DNA from 4 places in the Rhizobium sp. NPDC092011 genome. Region 4 is predicted to be linked to each of the others. Evidence: predicted binding sites of a transcription regulator. Region 4 holds the regulator's gene; each other region holds the start of a gene.

Region 1 (3,425 bases), on a different contig from region 4:
AGCGGCTTTACGGCGGCTCGGTCAATCAGTTCGGTCAATCGTTCAAGAATTTCGATTGGCGCGTTCGCTGGGCCGATCCGGCCGACCCCGCCACCTTCGAAGCGCAGATCGATGAGCGCACCCGTGGCATCTTCATCGAAAGCCTTGCCAATCCCGGCGGCACTTTCGTCGATATCGCGGCGATCGCTGCCGTTGCCCACAAGCATGGCCTGCCGCTGATCGTCGACAACACGATGGCAAGCCCCTATCTCATCCGGCCGCTGGAACACGGCGCCGATATCGTCGTCCATTCACTGACGAAGTTCCTCGGCGGTCATGGCAATTCCATGGGTGGCATCATCATCGATGGCGGCACCTTCGACTGGTCGGCATCGGGCAACTATCCGATGCTGTCGGCTCCGCGACCGGAATACAATGGCGTCGTTCTGCACTCGACCTTCGGTAATTTCGCCTTCGCCATCGCCTGCCGCGTTCTCGGCTTGCGCGATCTTGGCCCGGCAATCTCCCCGTTCAATGCCTTCCTGATCCTGACCGGCATCGAGACGCTGCCGCTGCGCATGCAGCGTCATTCCGATAACGCGATCGCGGTTGCGCGGTGGCTGAAGAGCCAGGACAAGGTGGCGTGGGTCAACTATGCCGGTCTCGAGGAAGATCCGAACCATGCGCTTCAGCAGCGCTATTCGCCGAAGGGAGCCGGCTCGGTCTTCACCTTCGGTCTGAAGGGGGGCTATCAGGCCGGCAAGGGTCTTGTGGAAGGGCTTGAGCTCTTCTCACACCTCGCAAACATCGGTGACACGCGTTCGCTCGTCATTCATCCCGCATCGACGACACACAAGCAGCTGACGGACGAGCAGAAGGTCGCAGCCGGCGCCGGCCCCGACGTCGTCCGCCTGTCGATCGGCATCGAGGATGTGAAGGATATCATTGCCGATCTCGAGCAATCGCTGGCCAAGGTCTAAGGATCGGGCTGAAAAAGACTGAAAACGCCGAGCGCGATCTTTGATGGCCAGGTGTTTCATGCTTGTGTCGTCCCCGTGGCTGCGAAAAGCAGCGGCGGGGACGATCGTTTGTTGGCCGTACACAATCGGCAGGAGGCACGTGTGACCACCTATGTGCAACTGGATATTGGCGGCGTCGAGCCGGAGTTGGGTACGCCGGCAGCAGACCGGCTCGTCTCGGGGGCTCCGATCTTCCGGACCTGGAACCTCGATGAGGCCGAGGGCGGTCTCTACGCCGGCATCTGGGAGGCGACCCCCGGGACGTGGCGGATCGTCTATGACGAGTGGGAGTACTTCCACATTCTCTCGGGCTATTCCATTGTGACGGCAGATGACGGCAAAGTCTTTCACTTGCGCGCCGGCGACCGAATGGTGTTGAAGCCAGGCTTCAAGGGGACCTGGGAAGTCATTGAAACGACTCGCAAGGATTATGTGATCCGTCTTTGAAGACCCTCTTGAATCAAAACATGAAGTTCGACTTTTCCCCGGGAAGCGCAAACCTTTCCATGTGCTTCGGCTGAGATCGTTATGCTTGCTGCAGGTTGTGTCACCGCCGCTTCATTAAACTGTCATCAAACTGAAACAATGCGTCTTTAGAGCCATTCCTGTCGCCAGGAGATTTCAGGTGGGGAGGTTCGTTTACTATGGGGACCTCGCGCCGATCTTCTGCTCGCCATCCTTTCATTCACTTGAGGAAGTGAGTCTACTATGCTTAACCTGAAACTCCGTTCGCTCTACCTGACTGCAGGCTTTATCGCGGCTATGTCCGTTTCGGCCTCGGCTGCCGATATCACGGGCGCCGGCTCGAGCTTCATCGCACCTGTTCTGTCCAAGTGGGCCGAAGGCTACAAGGCTGCGACGAACAATGTCGTCAACTATCAGTCGGTCGGTTCGGGCGCCGGCATCAAGCAGCTCCTCGACAAGACCATCGTATTCGGCGCTTCGGACAAGCCGATGAGCGACGCTGATCTCGAGAAGAACGGTATTGCCCAATTCCCGATGATCTCCGGCGGTATCGTCGTTTCCTATAACGTTGAAGGCGTAAAGCCGGGCGAACTCGTTCTCGACGGCAAGACGCTCGCCGACATCTTCCTCGGCAAGATCGCCAAGTGGGATGATGCAGCCATCAAGGCTCTGAACCCCAACGTGAAGCTGCCTTCTACCGCGATCTCTGTCGTTTATCGCGCCGACAGCTCGGGCACGACCTTCAACTTCACCGACTACCTGGCGAAGGTTTCGCCGGAGTGGAAGGAAAAGGTTGGTTCGAACACGGCAGTTGAATGGCCGGTCGGCTTCGGTGCCAAGGGTTCGGAAGGCGTTTCCACCACCGTCAACCAGACGGCTGGTTCGATCTCCTACGTTGAATATTCCTACGTCGTCGCCAACCACATCGGTTTCGCGAAGATGAAGAATGCTGCCGGCAAGGTTATCGAGCCGAGCCTGGAAACGTTCAAGGCTGCTGCTTCCAACGCCGATTGGGCCAAGGCCAAGAACTTCAACCTGATCATCACCAATCAGCCGGGCGAAAAGAGCTGGCCGATTGCAGCTTCGACCTGGGTTCTGCTCTACAAGAAGCCGGCTGATGCTGCTAAGAATGAAGAGGCGCTGAAGTTCTTCAAGTGGTCCTACGAGCACGGTCAGAAGGACGCTACTGCCCTGTCTTACCTCGCGATCCCGGAGAATGTTGCCGAGATCGTCGAGAAGTCCTGGAAGACGGACTTCGGCACCAAGTAATTTGTGCTGAATGAAAAAGTTGCGGCGGACAGGGTATTGCCCTGTCCGCCTTTCATGACGGGACAAGGGGAAATCGATGGCTGATGCGACTCAGACGGCTGGCTTCCAGGCAATGGATACCACCGCCATTACGAGAAAATTCCGGATGCAGGACCGGATTTTCTATTTCATGACGCTTGGCTCGGCTGCTCTTGTCGTGCTTCTGCTGCTGGCAATCCTTGCGGTTCTCATCATTGACGCCGTGCCGACTTTCCAGGCCTTCGGCTTTTCGTTCCTCTGGGGAACGAAGTGGAGCGCTCCCGCCGAAATCTATGGCGCCGTGCCGGCCGTGGTTGGTACCTTGGTGAGCGCACTCATCGCCATGTTGATAGCTGTTCCCCTGGGTATCGGCATCGCCATCTTCCTGACGGAGCTTTGCCCAGGTAGCCTGCGGCGCCCGATCAGTACGGCCATCGAACTTCTGGCCGGTGTTCCCTCGATCATCTACGGCATCGTCGGCCTGTTCATTCTCGTGCCGCTGATGCAGAATTATGTCCTGCCCTTCCTTATCATGACGATCGGCCAGGTGCCGGTGATCGGCCTGCTGTTCCAGCCGCCGGCGCCGGGCGTCGGCCTGTTGACGGCAAGCCTCGTTCTGGCTGTCATGATCCTGCCTTTCATCACCGCCATCGCCCGCGACGTGTTCGGCACCGT
Region 2 (3,425 bases), on a different contig from region 4:
CGGCCGAATATCACGATTTTGCCGGTGAGAGGCTGGATGGGCGCCTGCAGCAGCTCGGCAAGCTCACGAACCGCCGATTGGCCTTCTGCTTCGAATAGATCTGCCTGCTCCTCGCAGGCCCAGAACCTCTCCCTGCATGGCAGGGAGAGGCGGTCTTGTCGCGGCTTACTTCGCGTTCAGGAAATCACCGACTTCGAGCAGGCTGAATTCGTTATCGTCGGCCTTGTCGACGGCGCGCCCTGCGGAGAAGGGCAGGTTGTTGTCGTTGCCGATGATGATGTGCGTGGCATCGACGCGGTCGACATTCTCGATGGTGATGAACGGCATATCGTAGAAACCTTCGCCACCGCCCTGACGGCGCTTGTGATCCGGATCCTCGATGCGCATCAGGTCGATGTAGCCGATCTTGCGAACGGACTTGCCGACATTGGCATCACTGAACTCGATCTTGTAGACGCGCTTGAGCTCAGCCGGGGCCTCGAAGCAATCGGGTTTCGGCTGCTTGGGATCGGCGCAAGCCTTGTCCTTGGTGCCGGCGCCATTGTCGCGCTCGATGACGAGGGCAGTCGTTTCGTCAAGCATGTTGAAATCGCCGATGGCGAGGCCCTTGTCGGCGAAGGGATAGAGCCAGCTGCGGCCGGTCCAGCTCTTGGAGGCGACGTCGAATTCGATGACGCGGATGGCCGTCTTGCCGTCGACATTCTCCACCTTGCCGTCTTCCTGGTAGATCGGGCCTTCGAGCATACCATAGAGCTTGGTGCCGTCCTTCGACATGGCGAGACCTTCAAAGCCGCCTGAGCGCTTCAGATTGAAAGCAGGCATCTTCTGCGTCGGGTTGCCCGGCAGTTGCAGCAGCGGATTGTCGGGAGACAGGACCGGCTTACCGTCAACCGTCGTGGCGAAGACATCTGTCAGCTGGCCGTTGGTGTCGAACTTCAGCAGGTAAGGACCGAATTCCTCGCCGACCCAGAAGCCGTCGGCCACCGGCTGGATCGATTCGATGTCGAAATCGGCGCCGGTCAGATAGCGCTTGTCGGCGCCTTCCATAACGATCGGGAAGGGAGCCTTCTTGTTCGGGTCGGACAGGAACAGGTTCTTGACGACTTCGACCTTGCCGCTGTCCCAATCGAATTTCAGCTGGTGCAGGAAGAGCATGGCGTCGCTGGAGTTCTGCTTGGTGCCGAAGCCATTGTCGGAGAGCGTCCAGAAGGTGCCGTCGGGCATGGTCTTGATGCCGGAGAAGCCCTGGATCGGCTGGCCGGCGAACGGCAGCTTGATGTCGGTGACGCGGGCGCCATCCTTGCCCGCAACGGATGCGAGCGCTTCGGTGCGCTTACGGTCCGGCGTGGTGAACTTGCCGGAGGTCTTCAGGAATTCCGCCGCGTCTGCAGGGGCGGCGGCGATTGTATTGGCTGGCAGGATGGCCTGCCCGACGAGCTTTGCCTTGAACTGCTGTTCGTCTGCCTGAGCCGATGCGGCAAGCAAAATGAAGAGTGCCGTGGAGGCGGAAAGAATTCTGGTCATCATGTCACCCGGTTGGTGGGATTGGCGAAACACCTCCGGCTTAACAGGTGAGCTGTGTCGGCGAATTAACGTCCAGGTGAAGGTTTGGTGACTGTGGACAACCCATAGGGTGTGAAGCCCAGGCGCGCATTGATCTGAGCATACAGCCAGAGATTTCTATGGCTTACGATCTTCCATTGGCAGTTTTCAGCGCTTGCCGGTCTTGCGTATGCAGTGCGATGACGCCGAGATGCTGATCGCGGCCGCGCACGGCATGGTCACCCAGTTCTTCCTTGATGATCGCCTCGGGAAGATCCAGCCGCCCGGCAAGATCGCTCGAAATCAGCACCTGACGCTCCAGCGTCTTGCAGAGCGACTCGAGCCTGGCGGCGGTGTTCACCGTGTCGCCGAAATAGGCGATCTTGTGGTGGTCGACACCGATTTCCGCCGTGACGATGCTGCCGCCATGCAGGGCGGCGCGAAGACGCGGCACCCTGCCGTAGGACTTCAGCCAGGTTTCCGCATTGGCCTCGATATCGTTGAGGATGTTGAAGACGCAGCGCACGCAGTTGGCGTTCTTGAGGCCTCGGCGAAGCGGCCAGGTGATGAGGGCTGCATCGCCGATATAGTCGTCGATAGCGCCCTTGTGCCGGCGGACCGGCTCGGCCATCGCTGCAAACACCGCACCCAGAAACTCTTGAGTCTTGAGGTCTCCATGTTCCTCGGCAAAGGCGGTGGAGCCGACGAGATCGATGAACAGGAAAACACGTTCCTCCTGCGTCGGGTTGCGATACCGCCCGGTCAAGAGGCTGAGGAAGACGTCGCGGCCGAGGAGTTCCCGCACGCGGCCGACGAAGATGATCACGGCAGTCACCAGGACGGCGTACAGATAGACGTCGAACTTCAGCAGAGTGAGGTCTTTCCATGAGCCATCGACCAGGCCAAGCAGCTTCAGGAGGCTGCCGGCCATCGCGTAGCCGACGCTCATCAGCAGGAAGTCGACGACGAGCGCCGAGAGGATGAAGGCAGGCGTCGGCAGGCGATGCACCCAGACGTTCAGCTTCGGCAGGATCATGCGGCGCTCGAAGGCCAGCAGCGGCATGCCGCAGAACAGCGCAAAGATTGCGCCGATATACATCGGCGCCTGCGGGAAGAACATGATGCCGTAAAGCACGCCCGTCGAGGCGACAAGCAGCGATGACAAAAGCCAGGTGCGCATTGAATGGAGAATGCCCATTCACCTTTTCCGCCGAGAAGCGACGCCTGTCATCGACGCGGGATTGCGCCGGGAAACCGAAACGTCATCGAACATAACGACTGCGTAAGACGTTCATTCCACGAGATTTGCGGCGCAATCGTGATGGCGACCAGCGTCTCGATCTGCGAATCATACGCAATCGCGAGACGCTGTGGAAGGAGAATGTCGCTATTATAGGGCGACGGTTTCAATCCGCTTTCCGACGAAGCGCAACGCCACCTGACCCTGTATCAACTGCAAGGCCGTTTCGCCGAAGAGATCGCGCCGCCAGCCGGTGAGGGCTGCGACATCCGCCTTCTCGCCTTCGGCGGCAATCTTGTCGAGGTCATCGCTATTGGCGATAACCTTCGGTGCAACGCCGTGCTTTTCGGCAATGAGCTTCAACAGCACCTTCAACAATTCAGCTGCTGCAGCCGTACCCTCCGGGGCCTGCTGATGACGCGGCGGATGCGGCATCTCGGATTTCGGCAGCGCCAGCGCCGCGTTGATGGCTTCGAGAACCGCAGCACCGGCGGCCGAACGCTCCCAGCCCTTCGGGATGGTGCGCAACCGGGCCAATGCCTCGGTATCCTTCGGTTGCTGCTGTGCGATCTCATAGATCGCATCGTCCTTCAGCACGCGTGCGCGCGGAACGTTGCGAGAGCGGGCCTCGCGTTCGCGCCAT
Region 3 (3,425 bases), on a different contig from region 4:
ACCGGTGCGGACATTGACCGCGCCGACGCTGAAGCGTTTCTTGCCGTCGTTCAGCACATCGAAATCGATCAGCATCTCCAGCGTCTTCTTCAACTCCGAGGAATCATAGAAGCTGGTCGCGCCTTCCGCCCCCGGCAATTCGAACCAGGGATTGGGAAAGCGCGGCTTGAAGAAGCCCGGCTGCCCCATCGTCATGGTCATCCATGAGCTGGTGCGGTTGCGGATATCGCGAAAGACGTCGCCTTCCGGCGTGTAGGCCCAGATCTTGCGGCCGGAAATGATCTGCCAGAATTGCTCCAGGCGCTGCAGGCGGCGGCTCGGCTCGTTGCCGGCAATGATCGCCGCATTGACCGCACCGATCGAGACGCCCGAGAGCCAAGTCGGCTCGCAGCCTGCTTCGGCCAAGGCCTGATAAACGCCGGCCTGATAGGCGCCGAGGGCACCGCCGCCCTGAAATACGAGGGCGACCCGATCATATTGCGTGGCAATTTCCGGGATTGTCGGCACTGCGGGCTTGGTGTTTCGTTCGAGCACGGTCGTCTCCAGATGAAGTGATAAAAAGGCTTTTGGCTATCTGCGCTCGGCGAGATAGTCGTAAACGACTTCGCCCAGCCCAAGCGTCAGGTTTGCCGTGAAATGCACCGCGGAGATCACCTCCAGAACCGGCAGCCGCGCGACATCAGCCATGACATGCGGCCTGAGATCGAGGGCGGCTGGCGAAGTCCAGGCTTCCTTGATGGTGATGTCGGTCAGGTAGTAGCGCACCAGCTCGCAGATGCGCGGCGTGGCGTCGACATGCGGAACAATCTTGATGAGGAAATTGGGCTCGGAGAGAGAGGCAAGCAATGGCGCCTGATCGATCGGCTTGTGCTTGTAGCCCATCGTGCCGGTGGCGCAAAGAACGCTACCGTAGTGCAGCGTGCCGACGATGACCTCGCCCTCGTTGACGATCTTCGGATTGGCTAGCTTCTTCGGGAAGCCCCAGATTTCGCGGCCGCCGGTGATCGGCGCATCGTCGTCGAGATACATCGAATGGACATAGCCGCCGGCCTGGCCCTGATATCGCACCGGGATGACCTGCCCCGTTTCGGTATAGTCACCGAAACCGGTGGAATCCGGCATGCGGATGAACTCGTACTTCACCAGCGGTTCGTCGATTTCAAGCGGCTCGGGCACGATGGCCTCAAGCGCTTCACGCGAAGTGCGGTAGGTGATGACGATGTATTCGCGGTCGAAGAACCGGTAGGGGCCAGGCGGGTAAGAGGGATTGGTCAGTGGCATCGCATAGGCATGCTTGAGAATGTCTTCGACCTTCATCTTATTTTCCGTCGTTAGAGAAAATAGCTCTGCGCCGCGGCGAAAACTTGCACGGTTGCATGACAGCGAAGTGTCAGTTGCCGGATGGTTGCCGCCGGAGCCGGATGATTTCAGGTCCGTTCGACCCAAAAGCATCCAGCTACAGAATCAAAGAAGTAGAGCGTGATGACGTCCGAAAACCGCCTGCACTTTTCGGCATCACGCCCGAATGCCGGGTCGCACTTGTTATCAAAGCGACATACGACGCTGGCAGTGTGCGCTCACCTCGGCATTTTCAATTTGCTCAACCTTGTCATAGAGATTGCAGGAGTTGCATCATGGGTTCGTTGACTTCGAAGAATGCGCTTGTCACCGGTTCGACGAGCGGCATCGGGCTTGCGATTGCGCGGGCCTTTGCCGCTGAGGGTGCGAATGTGACGATCAACGGCCTCGGCGATGCCGACGCGATCGAAAAGGAACGCGCAGCCATCGAGGCCGACTTCGGCGTGAAATGCCGCTATTCCGCCGCCAACATGATGAACGGCGAAGAAGTGACATCAATGGTGCACGAGGCGGAGGAAGCCTTCGGCAGCCTCGACGTTCTCGTCAACAATGCCGGCATCCAGTTTGTTGCGCCGATCGAGGAATTTCCCGACGACAAGTGGGAAGCGATTATCCGGATCAACCTGCTTGCCGCCTTCTACGCCATCAAGGCCGCCATTCCAGGCATGAAGGCGCGCAAATGGGGCCGTATCATCAACACGTCCTCGGCACATGCGCTGGTCGCCTCGCCATTCAAGTCGGCCTATGTTTCGGCAAAGCACGGCATCACCGGCCTCACCAAGACCATCGCGCTTGAAGCGGCGCGGGATGGCGTCACCGTCAATTCCATCGCGCCCGGCTATGTCTGGACCCCGCTTGTCGAAAAGCAGATTCCCGAAACCATGAAAGCGCGCAACATGACGGAAGAGCAGGTCAAGCACGACGTATTGCTCGCCGCCCAGCCGACGAAGGAATTCGTGACCGTCGACGAAGTGGCCGCCATTGCCGTCTTCCTGTGCGGCGATGCCGCCAAACAAATCACCGGTACGACGCTTTCCGTCGACGGCGGCTGGACCGCCGAGTAATAATCAAACGTGACCGGCGGGCGCGTGAAGCAACTCCGCCGGCTATCCCTCGGTCGCCGATTGCAACATCAACAAGAAACAGGGCAGGAGACGCTCAATGAACGACGAAACCCAGGATCCCCTCAGCCGCATCAAGGATGAGATCGTCGACAGCTTCGACGAAGAGCTGGAGATGCAGCTCGAAGAGGACCGCCTGGACGAATTGGTCGCGGAGGGCCTGATCAGCGAAGGCGAAGCGACGCTCGACCGCCGGATCTATTTCCGCGAACTTTTCCGCCTTCAGCATGAGCTGGTGCGCCTACAGGACTGGGTCCAGTACAAGAAGCTCAAGGTTGTGGTGCTGTTCGAGGGCCGCGATTCCGCCGGCAAGGGCGGCGCGATCAAGCGCGTTACCCAACGCCTCAATCCGCGCGTCTGCCGCGTGGTTGCGCTGCCGGCGCCGACCGAGCGCGAACGGCATCAGTGGTATTTCCAACGCTATACCGCTCACCTGCCGACGGCGGGCGAAATGGTGCTCTTCGACCGCAGCTGGTACAATCGCGCCGGTGTCGAGCGCGTCATGGGCTTCTGCTCGTCGGAAGAACTGGAAGAATTCTTTCGCTCTGTGCCGGATTTCGAGCGCATGCTCGTTCGCTCAGGCATCATCCTGCTCAAATACTGGTTCTCCATTACGGATGAAGAGCAGGAATTCCGTTTCAACATGCGCATCCAGGATCCGCTGAAGCAGTGGAAGCTGTCGCCGATGGATCTGCAGAGCCGCGTGCACTGGGAGGAATACACCAAGGCGAAGGAAGAGATGCTGGAACGCACGCACATTCCCGAAGCGCCATGGTGGGTCGTCCATGCCGTCGACAAGAAGAAGGCGCGCCTCAACTGCATCGCCCATCTGCTGCAGCAGATTCCGTATGAGAACGTCCCGAAGCCGGAAATCATCCTGCCGGAACGCATGCGCAACGCCGACTATCATCGCACACCGGTTCCGCCGGAAATGTACGTTCCGGA
Region 4 (3,425 bases):
GGAAGTGATCCTGATGGACGAACCCTGCTCGGCGCTGGATCCGATTGCAACGGCAAAGGTCGAAGACCTCATCCACGAGCTGCGGGAGAATTTTACCATCGTCATCGTGACGCATTCCATGCAGCAGGCAGCCCGCGTTTCGCAACGCACCGCAATGTTCCATCTCGGCCATCTGGTCGAGGAGAACGACACCGATAAGATGTTCACCAATCCCGACGATTTCCGCACGCAGGATTACATCATGGGCCGTTTTGGTTGATGATGTCAGGCGCGCGGCTCCCTTCACACAGTTCACCTTGAGGATAGAAAAATGGTCTCCACTCACATTCTCTCTGCCTATGACGAAGACCTGAAGTTCCTGACGCGCCGCATTGCCGAAATGGGCGGTCTGGCCGAACAGATGGTCAGCGACAGCGTTCGCGCATTGGTTCATAGCGATGCCGCTCTCGCACAGAAGGTCATCTCCGACGACGTCGTTCTCGACCATGCCGAGCGCGAAGTCGGCGACAAGGCGATCGTCACCATCGCACGTCGTCAGCCGATGGCGGCTGACCTGCGTGAGATCATGGGTTCCATCCGCATCGCCTCCGATCTGGAGCGCGTCGGCGATCTTGGCAAAAACACTGCAAAGCGCGTCATCGCCGTGCAGGGCACCGGCGTTCCGCGCCGCCTTGCTCGCGGTATCGAACATCTTTCCGAACTGGCGCTCGGCCAGCTCAAGGAAGTGCTCGACGTCTACGCCACCCGCTCGCCGGACAAGGCCGTCTCGATCCGCGAACGCGACGAGGAAATCGACGCGATGTATACCTCGCTCTTCCGCGAGATGCTGACCTACATGATGGAAGATCCGCGCAACATCACCACCTGCACGCATCTTCTTTTCTGCGCCAAGAACATCGAGCGCATCGGCGACCATGCCACCAACATTGCCGAGACGATCTATTACATGGCGACCGGTGCTCAGCCCGAGGGCGAGCGTCCGAAAGACGATACCGCCAACACCGTCGGCGCGGTGACGGAATAATCTGGAAGCGAAGACAAGGAGACCAAAGGCGCATGGTTCCAAGAGTTGCTGTTGTAGAAGACGAGGAAGCGCTGAGCGTTCTGCTGCGCTACAATCTCGAGGCCGAAGGCTTCGAGGTCGACACGATCCTCAGAGGCGATGAAGCCGAGTTGCGTCTCCAGGAGCGCATCCCCGATCTTCTGATCCTAGACTGGATGCTCCCCGGCGTGTCCGGTATCGAGCTCTGCCGCCGGCTGCGCATGCGGCCGGAGACGGAGCGCCTGCCGATCATCATGCTGACGGCCCGCGGCGAGGAAAGCGAGCGCGTGCGTGGCCTTTCGACCGGCGCGGACGATTACGTCGTCAAGCCGTTCTCGACGCCGGAGCTGATGGCTCGCGTCAAGGCGATGCTGCGGCGAGCCCGCCCGGAGGTTCTCTCCACGGTGCTGCGTTGCGGCGATATCGAGCTGGATCGCGAAACCCATCGCGTTCATCGCAAGAGCCGTGAAGTGCGGCTGGGTCCGACGGAATTCCGCCTGCTGGAATTCCTGATGTCCTCGCCGGGCCGCGTCTTCTCGCGCTCGCAGCTGCTAGACGGCGTATGGGGGCACGATATCTATGTCGACGAACGCACCGTTGACGTTCATGTCGGCCGCCTGCGCAAGGCGCTGAACTTCTCCAATATGCAGGATGTCATCCGTACCGTTCGCGGCGCGGGCTATTCCATGGAGGCCTGAGCGGCACATCCTTGTGTTGGGGGCGCTCAGGCATCAACATAGCGGCGGAAACAGAAAACGGGCCTCGAGGGGCCCGTTTCTTTGTCTGAATGCTTGGATCGTCGCTCGGTATTTTTGTTTTACGCAATTCCGGACGGAAAACCGCTTCGCACTTTTCCTGCAATTGCTTAACCGTTGTTCCGCCGACGCTCATTCACCGGCTGATACGCCATGCGCTGATGGTAGGTGCAGTATGGTGAGGAATCCGGGCTGTCGTTGCCGCAGAAGTGGAAATCGTCCTTCAGCGGGTCGCCGACGGGCCACTTGCAGGTGCGTTCCGTCAGCTCCGTCAGGCCGAGGCGACGAGAGATCGGAACGACGACGTTCGAAGCCGGACGATAGGTAATCTCGTTGACCGCATCGACCTCGATCTCTTCCTTCAGCATGGTTGCGCCCTGCTGGCGGGTAACCGTGCGGGTTGCGACACGCGAAGTGTAAGCCGGGGCCCGCGGCGCCGAGGCGCTGCGCTTCGGCGTGCGAGCAGCCGTCGCCGTGCCACCCGCCTTCGCTCGGCCGGGAAGGTTCAGGCGATGCACCTTGCCGATGACGGCATTACGGCTCACGCCACCCAGTTGCGCCGCGATCTGGCTGGCGCTCAACCCTTCGGACCATAGCTTTTTCAGCTTCTCGACGCGTTCGTCTGTCCAGTTCATGCCCTGTCTCCGCTGTCGCGTTTCCGGTGGCAGAATCCTTCACCATTGCCTCGAATGGGAACGAGGCACGAAACGCTTTAAAATTGTGGTGACTAGTTCCGCCGCATGCAGTCTAGCAATTGGTTTTTAACCTAGTGTGAGGCTGACTCCGTGACAAGAGTCGCGCGAATCTTGAGGAATCGATTTCGGGGTTTTCCCCAACTTGCTGCCCCGGCGTGGCATTTCTGCAATACGCGGTGGCGAACGTAATCCTTTTGCGCTGAAGCGTTTTCTCGCACTTGCTAAATCGCCAGTTTTGTTGACATCGCGGTGCAAAACATCAATAGTGCCTGGGCCGCCGCAAGGCGGCATTTTTGATTTTTTCGGACCCGTTTCATCAAGCGGAAGCGATTGGTCCTTAAAGTTGTGATCGAGGAGATATGGCCATGGCCGAGACCGCGCCGCTTTATGACACCTACATGCGTGCTCCGCTGCGGTTCGAGCGAGGCGAGGGCGTGTGGCTGGTCACGGAAAGCGGTGAGCGCTATCTCGACTTTGCAGCCGGCGTCGCCGTCAATTCCCTCGGCCACGCGCATCCGCATCTGGTGGCGGAATTGAAGGCGCAGGCGGACAAGGTCTGGCACCTGTCGAACCTCTATGAAGTGCCCGGTCAGGAAAAGCTGTCGAAGCGGCTGACGGAAGTCACCTTCGCCGACAAGGTGTTCTTCACCAATTCGGGCGCCGAGGCGCTGGAATGCGCCATCAAGACGGCGCGGCGCTATCACTTCGCCAAGGGGCATCCGGAGAAGTTCCACGTCATCACCTTTGAGGGCGCCTTCCACGGTCGCACCATCGCGACGATCGCGGCCGGTGGCCAGGAAAAATATATCGAAGGTTTCGGCCCGAAGGCTCCGGGCTTCGATCAGGTGCCGTTCGGCGATCTCGATGCCGTTCGCGCAGCCATCACCGATGCGACGGCCGCGATCCTGATCGAGCCGGTGCAGGGCGAGGGCG

The links. Region 4 encodes PhoB, which activates phosphate uptake and scavenging genes when phosphate is short. Its sites were predicted from a motif close to TGTCATNNANCTGTCAT; they were not measured.
Region 1: the regulator PhoB is predicted to act here: its motif matches at 1,566-1,582, upstream of pstS (phosphate ABC transporter substrate-binding protein PstS).
Region 2: the regulator PhoB is predicted to act here: its motif matches at 1,601-1,617, upstream of ACIQJ2_RS18010 (esterase-like activity of phytase family protein).
Region 3: the regulator PhoB is predicted to act here: its motif matches at 1,541-1,557, upstream of ACIQJ2_RS02975 (acetoacetate decarboxylase).

Annotation. Positions count from the first base shown of each region.
Region 1 covers NZ_JBIVSO010000014.1:3,582-7,006, forward strand. Annotated here, with positions in the region: gene ACIQJ2_RS31735 (O-acetylhomoserine aminocarboxypropyltransferase) at 1-959, shown strand, start outside; gene ACIQJ2_RS31740 (cupin domain-containing protein) at 1,101-1,445, shown strand; gene pstS (phosphate ABC transporter substrate-binding protein PstS) at 1,761-2,732, shown strand; gene pstC (phosphate ABC transporter permease subunit PstC) at 2,809-3,425, shown strand, end outside.
Region 2 covers NZ_JBIVSO010000003.1:571,937-575,361, forward strand. Annotated here, with positions in the region: gene ppx (exopolyphosphatase) at 1-98, shown strand, start outside; gene ACIQJ2_RS18010 (esterase-like activity of phytase family protein) at 166-1,524, opposite strand; gene ACIQJ2_RS18015 (adenylate/guanylate cyclase domain-containing protein) at 1,688-2,740, opposite strand; gene rnd (ribonuclease D) at 2,933-3,425, opposite strand, start outside.
Region 3 covers NZ_JBIVSO010000001.1:598,891-602,315, forward strand. Annotated here, with positions in the region: gene ACIQJ2_RS02970 (patatin-like phospholipase family protein) at 1-534, opposite strand, end outside; gene ACIQJ2_RS02975 (acetoacetate decarboxylase) at 571-1,317, opposite strand; gene ACIQJ2_RS02980 (3-hydroxybutyrate dehydrogenase) at 1,635-2,423, shown strand; gene ppk2 (polyphosphate kinase 2) at 2,521-3,425, shown strand, end outside.
Region 4 covers NZ_JBIVSO010000006.1:192,739-196,163, forward strand. Annotated here, with positions in the region: gene pstB (phosphate ABC transporter ATP-binding protein PstB) at 1-259, shown strand, start outside; gene phoU (phosphate signaling complex protein PhoU) at 311-1,024, shown strand; gene phoB (phosphate regulon transcriptional regulator PhoB) at 1,057-1,740, shown strand; gene ACIQJ2_RS23755 (GcrA family cell cycle regulator) at 1,908-2,432, opposite strand; gene ACIQJ2_RS23760 (aspartate aminotransferase family protein) at 2,858-3,425, shown strand, end outside.